2 regions of the Psychrobacillus sp. NPDC093180 genome follow, and region 2 is predicted to be linked to the other one. Evidence: a T-box and tRNA genes for the amino acid it is inferred to sense, from the RefSeq annotation. Region 2 holds a T-box; the other holds one or more tRNA genes.
The links. A T-box is a leader RNA that pairs with one kind of tRNA and senses whether it is charged. The one in region 2 lies ahead of alaS (alanine--tRNA ligase), so its partner is inferred to be a tRNA-Ala.

Region 1: it encodes a tRNA-Ala, which carries the amino acid that the T-box ahead of alaS (alanine--tRNA ligase) is inferred to sense. The anticodon was not compared.

What each region holds. Positions count from the first base shown of each region.
Region 1 is NZ_JBIVOJ010000022.1:18,766-31,133, reverse strand. It holds gene ACIP9W_RS21875 (transposase) at 127-360, shown strand; tRNA gene ACIP9W_RS21870 (tRNA-Asn) at 726-800, shown strand; tRNA gene ACIP9W_RS21865 (tRNA-Thr) at 814-886, shown strand; tRNA gene ACIP9W_RS21860 (tRNA-Val) at 1,011-1,086, shown strand; tRNA gene ACIP9W_RS21855 (tRNA-Tyr) at 1,108-1,191, shown strand; tRNA gene ACIP9W_RS21850 (tRNA-Gln) at 1,198-1,272, shown strand; tRNA gene ACIP9W_RS21845 (tRNA-Ala) at 1,297-1,369, shown strand; gene ACIP9W_RS21840 (GNAT family N-acetyltransferase) at 1,569-2,159, shown strand; gene rocF (arginase) at 2,230-3,135, shown strand; gene sigW (RNA polymerase sigma factor SigW) at 3,296-3,871, shown strand; gene ACIP9W_RS21825 (zf-HC2 domain-containing protein) at 3,884-4,513, shown strand; gene cdaA (diadenylate cyclase CdaA) at 4,629-5,468, shown strand; gene ACIP9W_RS21815 (CdaR family protein) at 5,461-6,726, shown strand; gene glmM (phosphoglucosamine mutase) at 6,764-8,116, shown strand; gene ACIP9W_RS21805 (type 1 glutamine amidotransferase domain-containing protein) at 8,331-8,846, shown strand; gene ACIP9W_RS21800 (gamma-glutamyltransferase family protein) at 8,978-10,582, shown strand; gene glmS (glutamine--fructose-6-phosphate transaminase (isomerizing)) at 10,981-12,368, shown strand, end outside.
Region 2 is NZ_JBIVOJ010000001.1:323,374-335,741, forward strand. It holds gene cymR (cysteine metabolism transcriptional regulator CymR) at 1-372, shown strand, start outside; gene ACIP9W_RS01645 (cysteine desulfurase family protein) at 385-1,515, shown strand; gene mnmA (tRNA 2-thiouridine(34) synthase MnmA) at 1,544-2,656, shown strand; gene ACIP9W_RS01655 (tetratricopeptide repeat protein) at 2,671-3,327, shown strand; gene recD2 (SF1B family DNA helicase RecD2) at 3,358-5,769, shown strand; T-box leader at 5,807-6,022, shown strand; gene alaS (alanine--tRNA ligase) at 6,068-8,701, shown strand; gene ACIP9W_RS01670 (IreB family regulatory phosphoprotein) at 8,800-9,066, shown strand; gene ruvX (Holliday junction resolvase RuvX) at 9,069-9,488, shown strand; gene ACIP9W_RS01680 (DUF1292 domain-containing protein) at 9,499-9,786, shown strand; gene mltG (endolytic transglycosylase MltG) at 9,881-10,999, shown strand; gene ACIP9W_RS01690 (O-methyltransferase) at 11,245-11,880, shown strand; gene ACIP9W_RS01695 (peptidase U32 family protein) at 11,885-12,368, shown strand, end outside.

The sequences.
Region 1 (12,368 bases), on a different contig from region 2:
TTACAATCCGTTGGAGAACAGCTAGACGATGCCTACCAACGCTGGTTTCCCAAACAAAATGGAAAATCACGTTTCAAAAAGAAAACAACGTGCCAGCTATACCACTAAAAGGTGAAGGGCATTACTATGTCAGCCTGTTTGTGGAAGAGGACACCACTGGCGAAGATAGGGCAGTCGATTGGTATCGATGTAGGGCTGACGGAAATCGCTACCCTTAGCGACGGCATGTTCATCTCCTCCTTGAAAGCGATGAGGCATTACGAACACCAATTGGACAAGGCACAGCGCGTCCTATCGCGTAGAATTGAACGGGCCAAACGAGAAGCTCAAAATGTCGCCATAACAAAGGTAGCATTCTAGAAATTGTGTTCATCTATGCGAAGTTATCTATGTTTAACTTCTTTGGCATAAGAATGGATTGCACCCCAAGTATAATTGCTCTTAGCTTAAAACTTGATAAAACCCAAATAGATTGGCCTATTCCCCACCAAATTCTAACTCGCCTCCTGTGTGTAATGAGTTTTTGTGCAAAGAAAGCATCCGGACCTCAATTAGTTGCATTGAAAGCAGTTTACCATGATTTAGCTATTAATTGATTTTCTCTACCAAAGGGGATTAAATGCAAATAATACAATATGATATATTTTTAAAAAAATGTAGAATTATACTTGAAATATAATTAATTATTGTTATAATTATATTTGTACTTTAAATAGATGCATTGTTCCGAAGTAGCTCAGTGGTAGAGCAATCGGCTGTTAACCGATCGGTCGTAGGTTCGAGTCCTACCTTCGGAGCCATTTTTTTGTCTGTGCTTCCATAGCTCAGCAGGTAGAGTGCTTCCATGGTAAGGAAGAGGTCAGCGGTTCGAACCCGCTTGGAAGCTTACATTTTGAATAGTAAATGTAAAAAAGCCTAGATAACTACTTGCCTAATAGAAACAAATATGTTATTATAGTTCTTGTCCGATTCTAGTAGAAGTATAAGACGAGTCGTGATTTTATAACCCAGGAGGATTAGCTCAGCTGGGAGAGCATCTGCCTTACAAGCAGAGGGTCGGCGGTTCGAGCCCGTCATCCTCCACCATTTATTTTCATACTTAGCTTTGGAGGGGTAGCGAAGTGGCTAAACGCGGCGGACTGTAAATCCGCTCCTTAGGGTTCGGCGGTTCGAATCCGTCCCCCTCCACCAGTTTATTGGGGTATAGCCAAGCGGTAAGGCAACGGATTTTGATTCCGTCATGCCCTGGTTCGAATCCAGGTACCCCAGCCACAAACATTTAACTTTTATTTTAACGGGGCCTTAGCTCAGCTGGGAGAGCGCCTGCCTTGCACGCAGGAGGTCAGCGGTTCGATCCCGCTAGGCTCCATATTTATATATGACAAATTAAACCTTCCGTCTTTAGGAAGGTTTTTTTATTTTGCTAAAAAAACAAAGCATAACGTAATCAACACTCCAAAACCTCTGCCTCCCCTATATACAAACTTAACTTATTATTTTCATAGTTTCTGAGATAAAATCCTTTTCAATGCACCCATCTTTCCATTATGATGATATAAAAAAGTGAGGTGTTTAGCTTGGCTGAAACAATCGTATATGGAGACGTGACATTACGACCATTGAAAGAAAGTGACATTCCGTTTTTATGGGAGTTGTATGATCCCAAAATATTTGAATTTATGTTGAATAAAATAGAAGATAGGGAACAACTCAGTAATTGGTTGCAAGTAGGAATTGATCAAATGAATATTGAACAAACTGCACTTTCATTTGTAGTAGAAAATACCGATACCCATAAAATGATGGGGACGACCCGTATATATGGAATGGATCATACGAATCATGCTTGTGAGATAGGATCGACTTTTTATGGAAAACAGTTTCAGCGAACGCATGTGAATACAACAACTAAATACTTGCTTTTAAAACATTGCTTTGAACAGTTAGGTATGATTCGTGTCCAATTTAAAACGGATGAGTTGAATGTAACTTCCCAGCGCGCGATTGAACGAATAGGTGGTATAAAAGAAGGTGTTCTTCGCAATGAACGAATTCGTTCAAATGGCACGGTGAGAAATGCCGTTGTTTACTCAATCATTGAAAGTGAATGGACGGAAGTTAAAAATCATCTAGTTCAGTTAATGAATAAATATTCATAAAAATGCTGAGTTGAGCCATTTCCCCTTTAAGATTTACAATAGGTGTAGGAATAGAAGGGGGTATTAAATCATGAACAAGTTAGATATCTCAATAATTGGTGTACCAATGGATCTTGGTCAAAATAGACGGGGAGTCGATATGGGACCAAGTGCTATCCGCTATGCCGGCGTGGTAGAACGCCTACAAGCACTTGGCCACACAGTTAAAGATGAGGGAGATATTGCGATTAGCCATACTCGTAAAGAACAATCTCCAAATACACATTTGCGTAATCTGGAAGATGTGATGGAGGGAAATACAAAGCTAGCAAACAAAGTACATGAAGTGCTATTGGAAGGAAGATATCCTTTAGTGCTTGGTGGTGACCATAGTATAGCAATCGGAACACTAGCAGGGCTTGCAGATCGCTATGAAAACTTAGGCGTTATTTGGTACGATGCGCATGCTGACTTAAATACAGCTGAAACTTCTCCTTCTGGGAATATACATGGAATGCCACTTGCAGTGAGTATTGGCTTAGGTCATGAAGACTTAGTGAATATCCGCTCGTTTGCTCCAAAGATTAAACCAGAAAACGTTGTTATTATCGGCGCTCGCTCTGTAGACCCAGGCGAACGTGAATTAATAAAAGAAAAGGGCATTAAAGTCTTTTCCATGCATGAAATCGATAAGCATGGGATGACAGAAGTAATGAATCAAACAATAGCCTATTTCCATGAGCGTAATGTAGATGGTGTCCATTTATCGCTCGATTTAGATGGTTTAGACCCACTTTATACACCAGGAGTGGGTACACCTGTTCCAGGCGGTATTAGTTATCGTGAAAGCCATTTAGCAATGGAGATGCTCTATTCTTCCAATTTGATCACGTCAGCTGAATTTGTGGAAGTAAATCCTATACTGGATGAAAAAAATAAGACAGCAGATGTTGCAGTTGGATTAATGGGGTCACTATTTGGGGAAAGTCTCATATAATAAAAAAGGAAAGCGGGCAAATAGTCTGCTTTTCTTTTTTTATTATCAACACAATGCATGGAATATTTGGTAAAATAAATAATATAGAAAAAAATGAAACCTGTTGCTACCTTAATACGTATAGGTAAGACAGCCGCATGAGGCGGAGGGGAAAATCACGATGGATGCGTTAATAAATAAACGAATAAAACAAGTGTTAAAAGGCGATAAAGACGCATTCGCGGAGATTGTCGACCTGTATCAGCATAGGCTATTTCAAGTATGTTTTCGGATGTTAGGAAACCGTCATGAAGCCGAGGATATTGCACAAGAAGCATTTGTGCGAGCCTTTATCAACATACACACGTATGATCAAAAAAGAAAGTTCTCTACTTGGCTATACCGTATTGCGACGAATTTATGTATCGATCGTATACGAAAAAAGAAGCCTGATTTTTATTTAGATGCAGAAGTAAAGGGTACCGAAGGGCTCGATATGTATTCTCAAATCGCAGCAGCAGATGAACTGCCGGAAGAAGAGATAATGAAGCTTGAGCTGCAAGACCGGATACAATATGAAATTAGTCGTCTTCCGGATAAATATCGATCGGCCATTGTTTTAAAGTATATGGAAGAATTATCTTTACAAGAGATTAGTGAGATATTAGAATTACCACTTGGAACAGTAAAAACGAGAATTCATAGAGGCAGAGAGTTTCTTAGAAAACAGTTAAGCAGGCAACCCAATTTTTTATAGGAGGGAATCACGATGAATGCATGTCCAGAGCGAATTGTTCACTTAATGCATGAGTACCTAGATGGTGAAATAAGCCGTGAACATGAGCTTGAACTTAAATCTCATTTGCAGTCATGCGTGGATTGTCAGGCTCATATGCACGAGTTAAGCGATGTGGTCGCTTTTGTAAAAGGAGCAGCTCATGTAGAGGCCCCAACTAATTTTAGTCAAAATGTAATGGCAAGACTTCCAAAAGAAAAATCACATGCTGGTGTTAGTAGATGGTTGCGGCGTCATCCAATTCTCACTGCAGCAGCATTATTCTTTTTATTTATGAGTAGTGCATTATTTAGTAATTTCCATGAAGAGCAGCAATTCTCCTTTACCAAACAAGAAAATGTCGTAGTAGAAGGAGAAACGGTTATAATCCCTGAAGGACAAGTTGTAAAAGGCAATCTAGTCGTTCGAAATGGGGATGTTCGAATTGATGGTGAATTGGACGGGAATCTAACCGTCATAAACGGTTCGAAGTACATGGCTTCTACTGCAGTAATAACGGGTAAGACAGAAGAGATTAATGAGGTATTTGACTGGCTTTGGTTTCACATAAAAGATGGGGCGAAAGAAGTCGTATCGTTTTTTGAAAAAGAAGAAACAAAATAATAGGAAGTCTATCCAGTGAAATGGATAGACTTTTTTCGCCCTAAAATGTAGAGAACTGGGCAACTATGTTATACTTACATGGTATGGATTTGTGATGAAAAGTGGGGGATGCCACATGTCGTTTATGGAGCAGTTTACCAGTTTTATGCCAGTAAACGTAATTGTAAACATTTTAGATGTTTTAGTTGTATGGTTTGTTATATACAAATTAATAACCTTGATAAAAGGAACGAAGGCTGTTCAATTATTAAAAGGAATATTTGTTATTATCGCAGCTCGAGTAGTAACGGATTTTTTAGGTATGGATACACTAGGCTGGTTGCTTGAAAATGTAATTAGTATTGGTTTTTTTGCAATTATCGTGATTTTCCAACCTGAAATAAGAAGAGCTCTTGAACAAATAGGTAGAGGAAAGCTCTTCGCGAGAAGCTCATCCATGCAAGAAGAAGAAGAGAAAAATCGTTTAATAGAAGCGATGACCAAATCGGTAAGCTATATGGCAAAACGTCGAATTGGCGCATTAATATCTATTGAAAGAGAAACAGGTTTAAATGAATACATTGAAACGGGAATTCAGTTAAATGCACATCTTACTTCGGAGCTTATGATTAATATCTTTATACCAAATACACCTTTACATGATGGTGCGGTTATTGTGCAAAAGAATAGTATTGTCTCTGCCGCTTGTTATTTGCCATTATCTGAAAGTCCTTTCATCTCCAAAGAGCTTGGAACACGGCACCGTGCGGCAATTGGTTTAAGTGAAGTGACGGATGCGATAACCATTGTTGTCTCAGAAGAAACAGGTGCGGTAAGTTTAACATCTAATGGAGATCTCCATAGAAATTTATCCATGGAAGAGTTTGAAACTCACTTGAAACGCCTTTGGTTTGGACCAACAGAGGAACAAGTAGCTTCTTCTAAATGGTTGTGGAGGGGGAAACAGAATGGATAAAATGATGGGCAATCCATGGTTTTTAAGAATAATTGCATTGGTACTGGCCATTCTATTATTCGTTTCTGTGAAATCGGATATGGAAAAGAATAATATGAATACAACTAGCACGTCAGTGGAGGTTCTTCGAGATGTGCCTGTAGAGGTATATTATGACGATGAAAATTCAGTTGTAACAGGAGTACCAGAAACTGTTACGGTGAATATAGAAGGTCCATCGCAACAGGTTTTTTCCACCAAAGTGATGAAGGACTATAAAGTATTTATTGATTTACGAAATGTAACGTTTGGGGAACATAGAGTAGAATTTTCAACCGAAAACTTTTCGGATAAATTGAAAGTTCGTATCGACCCTGTAAATGTGAATGTGGTGATTGAGGAACGTGTTTCTCAAGAATTTAATGTGGATTTAGATATGAATGAAAGCTTGTTAGCTGAAAACTATATCGTCAAATCCTATGATATGGAACCGAAAAAAGTAGTTGTGACAGGAGCAAAAAGTATTATCGATAGCATAGGCTATGTAAAAGCTACGGTCGTTAGAGACCAAGGAATAAATAAATCGTTTGAACAAGAAGCGAGCATACGAGTACTAGACGCTGATTTAAATAAATTGGATGTAACAGTCGAACCGAAAACAACACAAGTAAAAGTAAATGTCGAAGAATACAGTAAAGAAGTCCCGGTGGTTTTAGTCCCTAAAGGCGTGCCTAAAGAAGGGGTAAAGATTAATAAATTGTCAACTGATGTAAAAAATATTAGACTATACGGCCCGCGAACAGTATTAGATAAAATGGGGCAGTTACAAGTTGATGTAGACGTGAGTAAACTAGAGGATACGAGTAGCTTTGATTTGAAGCTAGCAATTCCAGACGGTGTGACTAGATTGTCGCTCGACAAGCTTAAAATAACAGCAGATGTCACACCGGCTCCACCAGTTGAGGAAGAAGAAAAGCAAGAGGAAACCGTTTCAACGGTGGAAGAGAAAGCATTTGAAAAAGTTACGATTGCAGTGAAGGGACTACCGGAGCAGCTAGTTAGTAATTTTGAAACACCTACGGATGGAATCGTTTCTGTCGTAGCAAAAGGAACACCCGAGGCTTTGAAAAATATTCAACTAAACAATGTTTCCGTTTACGTAAATGCCGAGAATGCTGAGGTTGGGGAAGTAACCCTTCCAATTCAAATAGAAGGCCCCTCTAATATAGAATGGGGAACGTCAGAATCTGAGGCAAAAATAACAATAAAAGAAGCTTAATGCGTAGGACAACAGGTTTTTAAGGAGAGAAGAAGAAATGGGAAAATATTTTGGTACAGATGGTGTTCGAGGAGTAGCGAATTCAGAATTAACACCAGAGCTAGCTTTTAAACTAGGTCGTGTTGGAGGATATATATTAACAAAGGAAGCGAAGGAACGAGCGAAGGTCTTAATCGGTCGTGATACTAGGATCTCTGGTCATATGCTTGAAGGAGCACTAGTGGCTGGACTTCTCTCGGTTGGTGTCGAAGTAATGCGTTTAGGAGTCATCAGCACACCTGGTGTAGCTTTTTTAACGAGAGTGATGAGTGCTAATGCAGGAGTAATGATTTCTGCTTCACATAATCCCGTGGCAGACAACGGGATCAAGTTCTTTGGGCCGGATGGTTTCAAGCTTTCAGATGAACAAGAAGAGGAGATTGAGCAACTACTCGATGCAGAAGTGGATGAAATTCCTCGCCCAACTGGAGCAGGAGTTGGTTCTGTATCAGATTATTTTGAAGGCGGACAAAAATATATTCAATACTTGAAACAAACAATAGATGAAGAGTTTGTAGGTGTCCATGTAGCATTAGACTGTGCAAACGGAGCAACTTCTTCCCTTGGAACCCATGTTTTTGCAGATTTAGATGCAGATTTATCGACGATGGGTGTATCTCCAAATGGATTGAATATTAATGAAGGTGTAGGCTCTACGCATCCAGAAGAATTAGCCAAGTTTGTATTAGAAAAAGGAGCAGACGTTGGTCTTGCTTTTGATGGAGACGGAGACCGTTTAATCGCTGTGGATGAAAAAGGACAAATCGTAGATGGCGACCAAATCATGTATATATGTGCTAAATATTTAAATGCACAGGGACGTCTAAACAAAAGTACGGTTGTTTCCACAGTGATGAGTAATATGGGCTTCTATAAAGCATTAGAAACGCATGATATGACAAGTGTGAAAACAGCAGTTGGAGATCGCTATGTAGTAGAAGAAATGAAAAAGAATGGCTACAACCTTGGCGGGGAGCAGTCAGGACATATTGTCTTTCTCGATTACAATACAACAGGTGACGGATTATTAACTGGACTGCAACTAGTCAATATTATGAAAGTGACTGGGAAAAAACTTTCAGAGCTTGCATCTGAAATGACAATCTTTCCTCAGAAGCTTGTGAATGTACGCGTAACAGACAAGCACGCAGTAACCGAAAATGCGAAAGTAGCAGCTATCATTCAAACAGTAGAAGCAGAGATGGCTGGCAATGGTCGTGTATTAGTACGACCATCAGGCACAGAACCGCTTGTACGTGTTATGGTAGAAGCAGAAACAGAAGCAGACTGCGAAAACTATGTAAACCGAATCGTGGCTGTCGTTAAAGAAGAGATGGGCTTAGCCGAATAAAAATGAATGATACAAAAATCCAGCCCTGTGCTGGATTTTTTTGTTCTAAAAATAAGTGAAAAGGGCTTGGTGTTTCTCCCTTCATACTAAGGGGTCAACCATTTTACGTCTTTTATAAAGCATAAAAGTCATTTTAACAAAACTATTGATTACATGTTTACTATGATTTATTAGTGGAATAATAAGAGAGAACAAGCAGATAAGGAGTGAGGAAATGGCTAAAGTAGCAACATTAATCACAAATATGTTTGAAGACGTCGAGTACACCAGCCCAGCGCAAGCTTTGAACGATGCAGGACACGAGGTATTTACAATTGAGAAAGAAGCAGGAAATGAAGTAACAGGTAAACAAGGTGAAGCCAATCTTAAGGTAGACTATGGAATAGATGACGTAAAACCGGAAGATTTTGATGCATTATTTATTCCGGGTGGCTTTTCACCAGATATTTTACGAGCGGACGATCGTTTTGTAGCTTTTGCAAAAGCTTTTATGGATGCTAAGAAACCAGTATTTGCAATATGCCACGGACCGCAGCTTCTAATTACTGCAAAAACATTAGAAGGACGAGACGCTACTGGATACAAGTCGATTAAAGTCGACCTAGAAAACGCCGGAGCAACTTATCACGATGAGGAAGTATTCGTTTGTGGCAATCAACTTGTCACAAGTAGAACCCCAGATGATCTGCCAGCGTTTAATAGAGAAATTGTCAAATTGCTGGAGAAATAAATGATTAATGAAAAATGGAGCACCTTCAATCGAAGGTGTTCTTTTTTATTTTGTAAAGTTAATAGAAAATTTTTAAAATTTTCTGTTATTCTATAACAGAGACGAAATAAATACATAGAGGGGAAATGATTGTGGACTATTTATATCACCCTTTTTCTGCTAAACGACATACTGTTTTTGCAAAAAAGGGAATGATTGCAACATCTCAACCATTGGCAGCACAAGCAGGTTTAGACATATTAAAGCAAGGAGGAAATGCGATTGACGCTGCAATTGCAACAGCTGCAGCACTTACCGTTGTAGAACCCACTTCTAATGGTATTGGAGGAGATGCGTTCGCTTTAGTTTGGACAAAAGACAAGCTACATGGTTTGAATGCTTCAGGTCCCGCACCACAGTCTATTTCTATACAAAAACTCAAAGAACAGGGATATGAGAAAATGCCTATGTATGGCGTCATACCGATTACAGTACCTGGTGTTCCTGCTGCGTGGGCTCAACTATCAAAACGCTTTGGCAAACTCTCGCTTAAAGAAGTACTTCTACCAGCGATTCGATATGCAGAAGAAGGCTATCCGTTAACACCAATTCTAGGGAAGTATTGGAAATTGGCATATAATAGATTTAAAGATTCCCTTACTACGGAAGAATTTACTGCATGGTTTGAAACGTTTGCACCGAATGGTAGCGTACCTGAAATAGGGGAAATGTGGTCTTCACCAGGTCATGCCAAAACACTTCTAGCCATTGGAGAAACGAACGCTCGCGACTTTTATGAAGGGAAAATAGCAGATCAAATAGATGCTTATATGAAAAAGCACGGCGGATATTTATCAAAAGCTGATTTATCTTCATATAATGTAGAATGGGTAGATCCTATCTCTGTAAATTATCGTGGTTATGACGTTTGGGAAATTCCACCAAATGGTCAAGGGATGATAGCCTTAATGGCGCTTAATATATACAAAAGCTTAAATATGCCGATTTGGCAAAATGCAGATACATTCCACTATCAAATGGAAGCGATGAAATTAGCATTTACAGATGGCAAAGCATTCATCACAGAGCAAAATGACATGCCTATAAGCGTAGAACATTTATTATCAGATGAATATGCTAAATCTCGGGGTGTAACTATTCGAGCAGAAGCAAGTAACCCAGAACCATATGAATTGCCAAAAGGTGGAACGGTTTATTTAGCGACAGCTGATGAAGAAGGAAATATGGTTTCTTACATTCAAAGTAATTACATGGGGTTTGGTTCCGGTATTGTCATTCCGAATACAGGAATCGCCTTGCAAAATAGGGGACGTGATTTCTCATTGGATGAAGCACACCCAAATGCTTTGCAACCTGGTAAAAGAACATTCCATACGATTATTCCAGGATTTTTAACGAAGAATGGTAAAGCAGTCGGTCCATTTGGTGTGATGGGTGGATATATGCAGCCACAAGGACATTTCCAAGTGGTGACGAATACGATTGATTACTTATTGAGCCCACAAGCAACGTTAGACATGCCACGTTGGCAATGGGTGAAAGGAAAAACAATTCATGTAGAGCCTGAGTTTCCAAATTATCTTGTGCAAAGCTTAATAAGAAAAGGTCATGATATTCAAATGACAACGGATGGAGGTAGCTTTGGTCGTGGTCAGATTATTTGGAGAAACCCGGAGACAGGCGTTCTACAAGGCGGCACAGAATCTAGGACAGATGGAGCAATAGCAGTTTGGTAAGAGCCTCATTGGAGGCTTTTTTTCAATTATTCTATTAACCTTTGTTCCATAAAATTGACGTGCATATAATGAGCGTATATAATGAAAAAGTTACTTTTAATGTAAATTCAAAAGTGACCGCGTAGAAATGGAGGAAAGGTAAACGCGTTAAAATGAGGAAAACAATTATAGCGCCAGAGCTGAAGAAATTGATCGATATATCTTCAGCAGACGAGGTGGAGGTTATCGAAAATTCGGCGGATGCCTCCCGACCGTATTTGCCCGGTTGTTATTCTTTTTCAGAAACCATACGAGTGATTGTATGACAGAGGGGAAAAGAAGGCATTCTTAGCATAATGAGCATCTCAGGTAAAAAGAGAGGCTTGTTTTGACATGAATGTAAACGGAGGAATATGAATATGTGTGGAATTGTAGGATATATTGGAGAAGCAGATGTAAAGGAAATATTATTAAAAGGGTTAGAGAAATTGGAGTACCGTGGTTACGATTCAGCGGGAATTGCTGTACTTAATGACGAAGGCGTAGTTGTCTTTAAAGAAAAGGGACGAATTGCAGACTTACGTGATGTAGTAGATGAAGAAGTGGATGCAAAACTTGGAATTGGGCATACTCGTTGGGCAACGCATGGTGTCCCAAACCAACTAAACGCACACCCTCATCAAAGCACAACACAGCGATTTACACTTGTGCACAACGGTGTTATTGAAAATTATCACCTTATGAAAAAAGCTTATTTATCTAATGTAGAAATGGCTTCTGATACAGACACAGAAGTAATTGTACAGTTAATTGAAAAGTTTTCACAAGATGGATTATCCACCATTGATGCACTAAGAAAAACATTGCATCTTATCCATGGATCATATGCACTTGCACTACTTGATAAAGAAGATCCAAATACTATTTATGTTGCGAAAAACAAATCACCGCTTCTTGTAGGTCTTGGTGAAGGCTTTAATGTAGTAGCGTCTGATGCAATGGCTATGCTACAAGTGACGGAGCAGTATGTAGAGCTTCACGATCAAGAAATTGTGATCGTGCATAAGGATTCAGTTGAAATTCAAAAATTGGATGGCTCTATTGTAGAACGTCCAGCATATAAAGCAGAGCTAGATATGAGCGATATCGAAAAAGGAACATATCCTCACTATATGTTAAAGGAAATGGACGAACAGCCTGCGGTTATTCGTAAGATCATTCAAGCTTATCAAAATGAGCAAGATGAGCTAACAATTGACGCAAATATCTTGGATGCACTGCACAATGCAGATCGTCTCTATATTATTGCTGCGGGAACTAGTTATCATGCAGGTCTTATCGGCAAGCAATACTTTGAGAAAATTGCAGGCATACCTGTAGAAGTGCATATTTCTAGTGAATTTGGCTACAATATGCCACTACTTTCTGCCAAACCGCTATTTTTATTTATCACGCAATCAGGTGAAACAGCAGATAGCAGACAAGTGCTAGTGAAGATAAAAGAGCAAGGGTACCCAACGATTACGATGACAAACGTGCCAGGGTCCACACTTTCTCGCGAAGCAGATCATACGCTTTTACTTCACGCTGGTCCTGAAATTGCAGTGGCATCTACGAAAGCATACGTTGCGCAAGTAGCAGTATTAATGGTAACAGCTTCCGCATATGCGCAAGCTCAAGGCAAATCACTCGACTTTGATGTTGTCAAAGAACTTGGTATTGCAGCAAATGCTGTGCAAACAATTGTTGATTCCAAAGAAGAAATGGAAGAAATAGCGACAGAGTTTTTAGCAACAACTAGAAATGC
Region 2 (12,368 bases):
GGAAAACAGTATGGTGAGGGACCGATCGCGCTTCGACAAATTGCAGCAGAGTATAATTTATCCGAGGCATATTTAGAGCAAATCGTTTCTCCATTGCGAAATGCAGGACTTGTTAAAAGTGTGCGAGGTGCTTACGGTGGATATATGCTATCCAGTAAGCCAAACGAGATTACTGCTGGTGATGTTATTCGCGTTTTGGAAGGACCGATTCAAATAGTAGAAGGTATTGAAGAGGAAGAACCACCACAACGCGAACTATGGATGCGTATACGAGACGCAGTAAAAAATGTACTTGATACAACGACAATAGAAGATTTGGCAAAATATACAGAAGATAACCCAGATGATACTGGATACATGTTTTATATTTAAGGAGTCTTACAAATGACTAGAATTTATTTAGATCATGCTGCTACTTCCCCAATGGCGGAGGAAGTTATACAAACATTTACAACAGAACTAAACGAAGAGTATGGAAATGCATCAAGCATTCACCAAACAGGTAGAAACGCACGAAAAAAATTAGACCAATCACGTAATGTTTTTGCAGCTAGTATCGGTGCTCATGAAACAGAAATTACGGTAACAAGCGGCGGGACAGAAGCGGATAACTACGCTTTATTTGGTACTGCGTACGCTCGTAAAAACGAAGGTAAGCATATTATTACAACGCAAATTGAACATCATGCAGTGCTGCATGCTTGTGAGCAATTAGAACGTGAAGGATTTGAAGTAACGTATTTACCAGTGAATAAAGAAGGAGTCATCGATATCAATGACTTGAAAAATTCGCTGCGAGAGGATACTATTTTAGTTTCTGTTATGTATGCGAATAATGAGGTAGGTGTGATTCAACCAATTCAAGCAATTGGAGAATTATTAAAAGATCATCCTGCTTATTTTCATACAGATGCAGTACAAGCATACGGTAGTTTTGAAATAGATGTGCATGCATTACATATCGATTTGCTAAGTGTGTCTAGTCATAAGATTAACGGACCAAAAGGAATAGGATTTTTATATGCACGTAAAGGAATCTTATTAAAACCTTTGTTTTATGGTGGGCAACAAGAACGAAAAAAACGTGCAGGAACTGAAAATATTCCGGCGGTAGTAGCTTTTGCAAAAGCAGTTGAACTAAAGCAAGCAAATTTACAAGAAAGCATTACCCGAAATGTTCAGTTGAAACAAGCCTTCCTAAAGCAACTCGAAAGTAATGGTGTTCAGTTCACAGTAAACGGTCCACAGGAAAATGTGTTACCGCATGTATTGAATATTAGCATCCCGAAAACGGATGTAGAAACATTTTTAGTACAACTTGATTTAGCTGGAATCGATGCGTCGAGTGGTTCTGCATGTACTGCTGGTTCTATCGATCCATCCCATGTTTTAGTAGCTATGTACGGGGAGAACACCCCGGAGTTACGTAACTCTGTCCGCTTTAGTTTTGGTATAAATAATACAGAGCAGCAAGTAATCGAAGCTGCAAATAAAATAAGTAAAATTATTCAATAAATTGAATGATTGAAATGAGTGATTAAAAGTGAAAAAAATAGAAGATACACGAGTAGTGATCGGAATGTCCGGTGGAGTGGACTCATCCGTTGCTGCTTATTTATTGAAAGAACAAGGATATGACGTTATCGGTATTTTCATGAAAAACTGGGATGATACCGATGAATTTGGTGTTTGTACTGCTACCGATGACTATGAAGATGTTATTAAAGTGTGCAACCAAATTGGAATTCCTTACTACGCGGTGAATTTTGAAAAACAATATTGGGATAAAGTATTTACGTATTTCTTAGAAGAGTACAAAGCGGGAAGAACACCAAATCCGGACGTTATGTGCAACAAAGAAATTAAATTCAAAGCGTTTTTAGAGCATGCATTAGCATTAGGTGCTGACTATTTAGCGACTGGGCACTACGCTCAAGTTGAAGTACGTGATGGACAAACTCGTATGCTACGCGGTAAAGACAATAACAAAGATCAAACCTATTTCTTAAACCAATTAAACCAAGAGCAATTAGAAAAAGTTATGTTCCCAATTGGCCATTTAGAAAAGAAAAAAGTTCGAGAAATTGCATTAGAGCAAGGTTTAGCAACTGCAACGAAAAAAGATTCTACTGGTATTTGTTTTATCGGAGAAAGAAACTTTAAAGAATTTTTAGGTCAATACTTACCAGCCCAAAAAGGTGTTATGGAAACAATGGATGGTAAACAAATGGGGCATCATGATGGATTGATGTACTATACGATTGGACAGCGTCATGGTTTAGGCATTGGTGGCTCTGGAGACCCTTGGTTTGTTATTGGAAAAGATTTAGAACGAAATGTATTATTAGTAGGTCAAAATATAAATAATGATGCACTTTTTTCTACAAGTTTAACTGCAACTAATCTATCGTTTACAACGACAATAGAAAAACCAACTTCCTTTAATTGCACAGCAAAATTCCGTTACCGTCAAGAAGATGTTGGCGTTCATGTAGAGTTACTTTCGGAAGATAGAGTACTTGTAACATTTGACCAACCAGTTCGCGCAATTACACCAGGACAAGCGGTTGTATTTTATCAAGGTGATGAATGCCTAGGTGGAGCAACGATTGATGAAGTGTTTAAGGATGGATTGAAATTGGACTACGTCGGGTAACTGGAGGTTTTAACATGAATTACAATGAATTAGGCATTCAAGCAATACAAGAAGAAAATTATGAAAAAGCAGTAGAATTATTTACAAAGGCGATCGAAGAAAATCCGAACGAAGCCATTGGTTATATAAATTTCGGAAATCTGCTTTCTTCTATGAATGAGAATGATCGGGCGGAGCGATTTTTCCAAAAAGCAATTACGCTAGATGAACACGCTGCAACTGCCTATTATAGTCTAGCAAATTTATACTATAATGCGGACCGTTTCGAGGAAGCTGCAAAGCTTTATGAAAAAGCTATTGCAAATGGAATTGAAGGAGCAGATGCATACTTTATGCTAGGGAAAAGCTTTGAAAAAGAAGGACATACGAAGCTTTCCTTGCCATATTTACAACGTGCTTATGAACTTGCACCAGATGATATTCAAGTTGCTCTTTCCTATGGTATAGCATTAGCAAGTATGGAAATGTTTGAGCAAGCAGAACCTATTTTTAAGATGATTTTAACTCAAGATGCAGAAAATGCAGATGCACATTATAATTTAGGTGTATTATATGCTGTTTCTACTACAGATACAGACGCTGCTCTACATCATTTGAAACAAGCATTCACAATCCAACCAACTTATGATCAAGCACGCTATGTGTACGACATGATTTCATTACGCAATTAATCGAACAGTTAAAACCCCGGAGGCGATAGTATGACAAACGAAATGAACAATGAGAAACAGTTTATATCTGGTCGTCCTATCGTCTCTATTTTTCATAACCCTCAAAACCTATTTTCCATTATCAAATTAAAAATAAAATCCACTAATACTACATATACCGATAAGGAAATAATCGTCACTGGTTATTTTCCTTCACTTGTTCTAGAAGAAGCTTATAAATTTACTGGATTTATCAAAAATCATCCAAAGTACGGTGTGCAATTCCAAGTAGAGACCTTTCAAAAAGAAGTACCTGCAACCGAGCAAGGTATTGTCCATTATTTATCGAGTGATATGTTTCCTGGAATTGGGCGGAAAACGGCTGAAACGATCGTGAAAAAACTCGGACCAAATGCGATCAATAAAATATTGGACGATCCACAAGCATTAGATGTGATTCCGCGCCTTGCTGAAGAGAAAAAACTAACGCTACGATCCGTTTTAGAACAAAACCTAGGGTTAGAAAAAGTAATGATCCAGCTAAACGAATGGGGTTTTGGACCTCAAATTGCGATGAAAATATATCAAGCATATCGGGAAGAGACGATTACTGTTTTAACAAAAAATCCATACCGTTTAATAGAAGAAGTAGAAGGTGTGGGATTTGTTCGTGCGGATGAGCTTGGCTATAAATTAGGTATTCAAGGAAACCACCCGGACCGTATTAAAGCGGCTATTTATCATTTATTGCAAACCGCTTCTTTAAGTGAGGGGCATGTCTTTTTATATGCGGAGCAGTTATTAGAATCAGTGAAAAAGTTATTAGAAACCGCTCAAAGAGAAGAAATACCGTTTGAAGCGATTTCCAAGTGTTGCATTGAACTTGCCGAAGAAAGCCGGATTGCTGGGGAAGTGAATCGGTTTTATATTCCTTCTCTTTATTACTCGGAAGTTGGAATTGCTTCTAAAATTGAAACGCTGCTTGGTGAAAATGACACACATCAAAAATTTCCACTAGCCGAGATGAAAAAGCATTTAGGCGGGATAGAGGAACGGCTAGGTGTTCAGTATGCTGCTACTCAAGTTAAAGCAATTGAAACGGCTTTAAATGCTAGTATGACGTTATTAACAGGGGGACCGGGTACTGGGAAAACAACGGTAGTCCGAGGAATCGTTGAATTGTACGGGGAACTTCATGGACTTTCACTCGATCCAAAAGAATGGGCAAAAGACAAAAAACCCTTCCCTGTTGTATTGGCTGCACCAACCGGTAGGGCTGCAAAACGGTTGAGTGAGTCCACAGGATTACCAGCCATGACTATTCACCGACTGCTAGGATTTACAGGTCAAGAAGATGACGATGCAGAAGGAAATGAAATTGAAGGTAAGCTCATCATTATTGATGAGACATCCATGCTCGACACATGGCTCGGACATCAATTATTAAAAGCGATTCCAAAAGATGCCCAAGTGATTTTTGTAGGAGACCAAGATCAGTTGCCTCCTGTTGGACCCGGGCAAGTGCTAAAAGATTTACTTGCTTCTAAACGAATACCAACTGTTGAACTAATAGATATTTATCGCCAATCTGAAGGGTCTTCCATCATTGAATTGGCCCATGATATGAAAAAAGGTACGGTTCCGCAAACTCTATTGGATAAAACGAGAGACCGTTCATTTATCAAGGCTTCGACGGAACAAATACCGAAAGTCGTAGAACAGGTATTGAAAAGTGCTTTATCTAAAGGCCATTCTATCCGGGATATCCAAGTTCTAGCTCCGATGTATAGAGGCCCTGCTGGTATTGATGCCTTAAATAAAATGATGCAAGAAATGGTCAATCCAAATCCTGATGGCAAACGAAAAGAAATGATCTTTGGTGAAACAATTTACCGAATCGGTGATAAAGTGCTTCAACTTGTCAATCAGCCGGAAAGTAATGTGTTTAACGGAGATATGGGAGAAGTCGTGAGTATTTTCAAAGCTGCGGAGACCGTTGAAAAAAAAGAAATGCTCGTTGTTTCTTTTGATGGTACGGAAGTGACGTATGAAAAAAATGACTTGAACCAAATTACTTTAGCCTATTGCTGTTCCGTGCATAAATCCCAGGGGAGTGAATTTCAAACCGTTATTATGCCAGTGACGAGAACTTATATGAAAATGCTCCGTCGCAACCTTTTGTATACAGGAATAACGAGGGCAAAAAATTTCTTGATACTATGCGGGGACCCGCAAACTTTTAAATATGGGGTTGAGCGGACAGATGACTTGCAGCGTCTAACAACGCTGAAAGACCGCTTGGTTGGCAGTGAAGAAGAACCGGTAGAGGAAGCAGAACATACCTTGCCAGAAGAAACTTTAGAAGACACGACTCTTCTAACTGCCGATAACTATCATTTGATTGATCCACTAATTGGCATGAAAGGAATAACACCTTATCAATTTATGGAGGCAGACAATTGACATTGAGACAATTGTTTCTTATAATCAATTGCATATAACGAAAATGTTGACGGAGAAAGTACTATTATTACCTGACTAGAGAGGGATTCCAAGGCTGGAAGAATCCCCAGTGCATAATAACTAGGAAAGCTACTCTTGAGTGCAGTTAAAACCTGCCGTATTGCTGCGTTAAAGCTTCTTTAAGAGACATATTTGGCTACAAGCTAATATGTAACTAGGGTGGTACCGCGAAATAATAGCTTTCGTCCCTTTTTGGGATGAGGGCTTTTTTTATTTCAAAAATTTAGGAGGAATTAAGATGAAACAATTAACAGGCGCTCAAATCAGACAAATGTATTTAGACTTTTTTATCGAAAAAGGACATACGCAAGAGCCATCTGCCCCACTAGTACCGATTAACGATCCGTCTTTACTTTGGATTAATAGTGGAGTTGCAACATTAAAAAAATATTTTGATGGTCGTGTTGTACCAGAGAATCCACGTATTACAAATGCACAAAAATCGATTCGTACAAATGACATTGAAAATGTTGGGAAAACGGCAAGACATCATACATTCTTCGAAATGCTCGGTAACTTCTCCATTGGTGAATACTTTAAAAGAGAAGCAATTGAATGGGCATGGGAATTCTTAACGGATGAAAAATGGATTGCTTTTGAACCAGAAAAATTATCGATCACGGTTCATCCTGAAGATGAAGAGGCATATAATATTTGGAAAAATGAAATTGGTATTCCGGAAGAAAGAATTATTCGACTTGAAGGTAACTTCTGGGATATCGGAGAAGGTCCAAGTGGTCCGAACTCCGAAATTTTCTACGATCGTGGAGAAAGCTACGGTAATGACGAAAATGATCCGGAGTTATATCCAGGCGGAGAAAATGAACGTTATTTAGAAATTTGGAACTTGGTATTTTCTGAATTCAACCACAATCCAGATCATACGTACACTCCACTGCCAAAACAAAACATTGATACTGGTATGGGTCTGGAACGTATGGCAAGTGTTGTACAAGACGTTCCTACAAACTTTGATACTGATTTGTTTATCCCAATTATTCGCCAAACAGAAAGCATTGCTGGAAAAACATATCGCTCGAACGCTGAAGATGATGTAGCGTTTAAAGTAATTGCAGACCATGTTCGTACAGTTGCTTTTGCAATTGGAGATGGTGCCCTTCCATCCAATGAAGGTAGAGGTTATGTGCTTAGAAGATTACTTCGCCGCGCGGTACGTTTTGCAAAACAACTTGGTATCGAGAAACCATTTTTATATGAGCTTGTACCAGTTGTCGGAGAAATAATGCAAAGCTTTTATCCGGAAGTGTCTGCGAAAAAAGATTTTATCATGCGTGTTATGAAGACAGAGGAAGAGCGATTCCATGAAACACTTCATGACGGTTTAACAATTTTAGAAAAAGTAATTGAAGAGCAACGTGCAAAAGGGGAGTCATTTATCCCTGGGACAACTACTTTTACCCTATATGATACGTACGGCTTCCCAATTGAATTGACGGAAGAATACGCAGAAGAAGCAAATATGACCGTAGACCACGAAGGATTCCAAACAGAAATGGAAGCGCAACGATCTCGTGCTCGTGCTGCTCGTCAAAATGTCGATTCTATGCAAGTTCAATCAGAAGTATATAGCAATCTTCATGATGAAAGTAAATTTGTTGGTTATGAGACGTTGACTGTATCAACTAAAGTTTCATCGATTATTCTTGGACAAGCATTGGTGAAATCGGCTAGTGAAGGCGATGAAGTACAGGTTATCTTAACGCAAACTCCATTCTATGCTGAAAGTGGTGGACAAATTGCGGACCATGGAGCAATAGAAAATGAGTCTTTTAGAGGATTTGTAAAAGATGTACAAAAAGCTCCGAATGGACAAAACCTGCATACGGTAGTAATTGAATCGGGTGAGATAAATACAGATACAACTGTAATGGCAAGTGTAGATACTTCCTTACGTGGTCATACGATTAAAAATCACTCTGCAACACATTTATTGCATCAAGCGCTAAAAGATGTTTTAGGAACTCATGTAAACCAAGCGGGTTCTTATGTTGGTCCTGATCGTTTACGCTTTGACTTTTCTCATTTTGGACAAGTAACAAAAGAAGAGCTTGAGAAAATTGAACGTATAGTAAACGAAAAAGTGTGGGATAATATCCCGGTAGTTACTGGATACCATAATATCGATGATGCGAAGAAAATGGGCGCAATGGCATTATTCGGTGAAAAATACGGTGATATAGTTCGAGTTGTACAAATGGGATCATTCTCTCTAGAGCTGTGCGGAGGAGTTCACGTACAAAACACTTCTGAAATCGGATTCTTCAAAATCCTATCAGAAAGTGGAATTGGAGCAGGTACACGACGTATTGAAGCTGTTACTGGTAAAGGTGCTTACGAGTTTGTTAAAGAAGAAGAACATGTACTTGAAGAAGCAGCAAGCTTATTGAAAGCTCAACCAAAAGATTTTGTTTCTAAAGTAGCACAAACATTACAAGAACTTAAAAATACACAAAAAGAAAATGAATCACTTTCTGCAAAAATTGCTAATAGCCAAGCAGCTTCTGTATTATCTTCTGCTCAAACGATAAACGATGTTACCGTTTTATCCGTAAAAGTAGAGGCAAAAGACAACAATCAGCTACGTCAAATGATGGATGATTTAAAACAAAAACTTGATAAAGCGGTTATCGTCCTTGGAGCAATCGATGGGGAAAAAGTAATGATTTCTGCTGGAGTGACGAAAGATTTAGTAGGTGGGAACTATCATGCTGGAAATATCGTCAAACTAGTAGCAGAACAATGTGGTGGTAAAGGCGGCGGTCGACCTGACTTCGCAATGGCTGGTGCAAAAGACGGTAGTAAACTAGAGTCAGCTTTAAATTCTGTTTACGAATATATGAAATCTATCTAAAGAAATTAGGTATATTTGATACTATTTCCAATTTCGGTTATACTGAAAATATTAGATAAGTAAAGTTGCCTACTAAAATCGAAAGCGAGGTGCTGATCATGAGTTCATTTGATAAAACGATGAAATTTAATTTTCCTGAAGAATCGATGGAACAGGAAGTCAAACATGTGATGCTACAAGTGCACTCTGCACTAGAAGAAAAAGGGTATAATTCTATCAATCAAATTGTAGGCTATCTACTATCTGGTGATCCAGCTTATATTCCTCGCCATCAAGATGCGCGTAATATGATTCGAAAACTAGAACGTGACGAGATTTTAGAGGAATTAGTAAAATTTTATATTAAAAGAAATAATGAGGCTTAAAAATGCGAATTATGGGTTTGGACGTCGGTTCCAGAACAGTTGGCGTTGCGATAAGTGACGCAATGGGTTGGACGGCACAAGGTATTGAAACCATCAAAATTAACGAAGATGAACTAAATTTTGGTTTAGACCGTATTGATGAGTTGGTAAAGCAACATGAGGTGAAAGAATTTGTTGTTGGTTTCCCCAAAAACATGAATAACACTATTGGTCCCCGGGCGGAAGCATCTGAACGTTATGCGAAGCTACTAACCGATAAATACCATTTTCCAGTTACAATGTGGGATGAAAGATTGACAACAATGGCTGCAGAACGTATGTTAATAGATGCAGATGTTAGCCGTAAAAAACGGAAACAAGTAATTGACAAGATGGCCGCTGTAATGATTTTACAAGGCTATCTTGACAGAAAAAACAGATGAGGTGACTGCAATGGATCATGGTCAAGAAAATATTACAGTAGTAGATGAAAATGGTAATGAGCAGCTTTGCAATGTACTATTCACATTTGAATCAGAAGAATTCGGAAAATCGTATGTACTTTATTATCCAGTAGGTGCTGAAGAAGATGAAGAAGAAGAAATCGAAATTCACGCATCTTCATTCACTCCGAACGAAGCAGGCGAAGATGGAGATTTACTTCCAGTAGAAACGGATGCTGAATGGGATATGATCGAAGAGATGTTAAATACATTTTTAGCTGAAGAAGACGAAGATTAATCATCCAAAAAGGAAGGAAAGAGGCTCTCCTCGTTCCTCCTTTTTCTTTTTGGTCATTATCTAGTATAATGAATTGGAATAAGGGGGGAAACCCGTGGGAAACGAATCAAAAAAAGAGATAATGTTTGATCGGATGAAAAAAAAGAAAAAAGAAGTGAAACTTGTCAGAAGAATAGTGTTGGCCATTGTACTTTTTCTTCTTATTGTAGGTGGAATCGGTGGATTTATTGCTTATAGTTATGTGAAAAGTGCATTAGAGCCAATGGATCCAGCTTCAGAAGAACAAGTGGAAGTCGACATACCAATTGGTTCTGGTTTAGATACAATTGCCGCAACACTAGAATCGAATGGGATTATTAAAAATGCAAAAATATTTAAATACTATGCCAAGTTCAATAACGAATCTAATTTTCAAGCCGGAAAGTATAACTTAACAAAAGCGATGACGTTAGATGAAATTATCAAAAGTTTGAAAAATGGTAAAGTATATAGGGAACCGTTGTTTACTTTGACAATTCCAGAAGGTCTTACATTAGAACAGATAGGACAAGTAGTCGAAAAGAAAACTGGAAAATCTGCTGATGAATTTTTTAAGCTTGTAACCAGCGATGAATTTGTCGATAGAATGATGGTCAAGTACCCAAATCTCCTCTCTGCTGAGATTAAAGGAGAAAATGTTCGGTATGCATTAGAAGGATATTTATATCCTGCAACTTACCCTTTTTTCGAAGAGGATCCATCATTGGAAGTAATAGCCGATACAATGATTGCAAATACAGAAAAAACGGTATCAGCCTATTATGATCTCTTGCAAGCAGAGGAAAAAACAGTGCACTGGTTATTGACATTTGCTTCACTGCTAGAAGAAGAAGCTACTGCACAAACGGATAGAGAAACAATTGCAAGCGTCTTTTATAATCGACTGGAAATAGATATGCCATTGCAAACGGATCCGACCGTTTTATATGCATTAGGTAGTCATAAAGATCGTGTATTATTTGAAGATTTGGAAGTGGATAACCCGTACAATACATATCAGAATGTAGGTTTGCCACCGGGTCCAATAGCGAATGCAGGAAAATCATCTATTGAAGCAGCTTTAAATCCAACAGATACTGATTATTTTTATTTCCTTGCTGACAAGGAAGGACAAAATCACTTTTCCGAAACGTATGAACAACATCTTCAAAAAATAGACCAATATTTAAAATAATATGCCGCAGGAGAAGGAATGATGTCGCATTCCTTCTCCTGCTATGCTATTATAAGAGATGTTTTTGACATAAGAAATGCGGATGCGCCTATGGTAGGGATACAGTCCAAGTTCGCGATATCGTGTAACTACGGATGTATGACCTGCATACTGCTGTCACTTAACAGGTAAGGCGCTGGAGCTAGACAGTTACTAGATAAAAAAGTATACGCTTTCTTATCTAATTTAAAAGGGGTTAGCTAGTAATGAACGTAAGTGATGAATTTTTAAAAGACTTGATCAAACCTCGCTCCGCTATTTTTATGGAGATGGAGCAATATGCAAAAGAAAACCATGTGCCAATAATGCAGTTAGTTGGGATGGAATCCTTACTACAACTTCTTTCCTTGCAAAAACCGACATCGATTTTAGAGCTAGGGACTGCAATTGGCTACTCGTCTATGCGAATGGCAACGAAGCTAACAGAAGTAACAATTGTAACAGTAGAACGAGATGAGCAAAAAGCAGAACTTGCAGAAAGCTATATAGAGCGTGCAAATTTGCAAAATCGTATACAAGTTATCATTGGGGACGCTTTAGAAATTTCACAAGAGCAGTTGGCTGACCAAACATTTGATGCAATTTTCATCGACGCTGCCAAAGGACAATATAAAAACTTTTTTGAGAAGTACGCTCCATTGCTAAATGATGGTGGCGTTATTTATTGTGATAATTTATTGTTAAACGGCTTATCCGAATTACCGATGAGCGAAGTCCCAAGAAGAAAAAGAACAATGGTACGAAACCAGCATCAATTTATGGAGTGGCTGATGAATCATCCAGATTATGATACGGCATTCTTCCCAGTCGGAGATGGAATGTTAGTAAGTATTAAGAGGTGATAAGATGAAGAAGACAGAGCTATTAGTAACTCCCGCTAGTTTGGAACATTTGGCTGAGTTGATCACCGTTGGGGCAGATGCATTTTTAATTGGCGAGCAGTTTTATGGTTTGCGCTTAGCTGGAGAATTTACAATAGAGGACATTAAAGTTGCAAGAAAACGCACAAAAGAACATAATAAGAAATTATATGTGGCGGTAAACGGGTTATTTCATAATGACAAAGTGGATGCCCTTGCGCCTTACATGCAAAAACTACAGGAAATCGGTGTGGATGGTATAACATTTGGAGATTCTGCTGTTATTATTGCAAGACGTGAAGCAGGAGTTACTATTCCGTTGCACTGGAGTACCGAACAAACGGCAACAAACTATTTTACTGCTAATTATTGGGGCAAGCGTGGGGCAAACCGCGCTGTTTTAGCGCGTGAGCTGAGCTTAGAAGAAATAGTAGAGATAAAAGAAAATGCTGATGTACAAATAGAAGTAC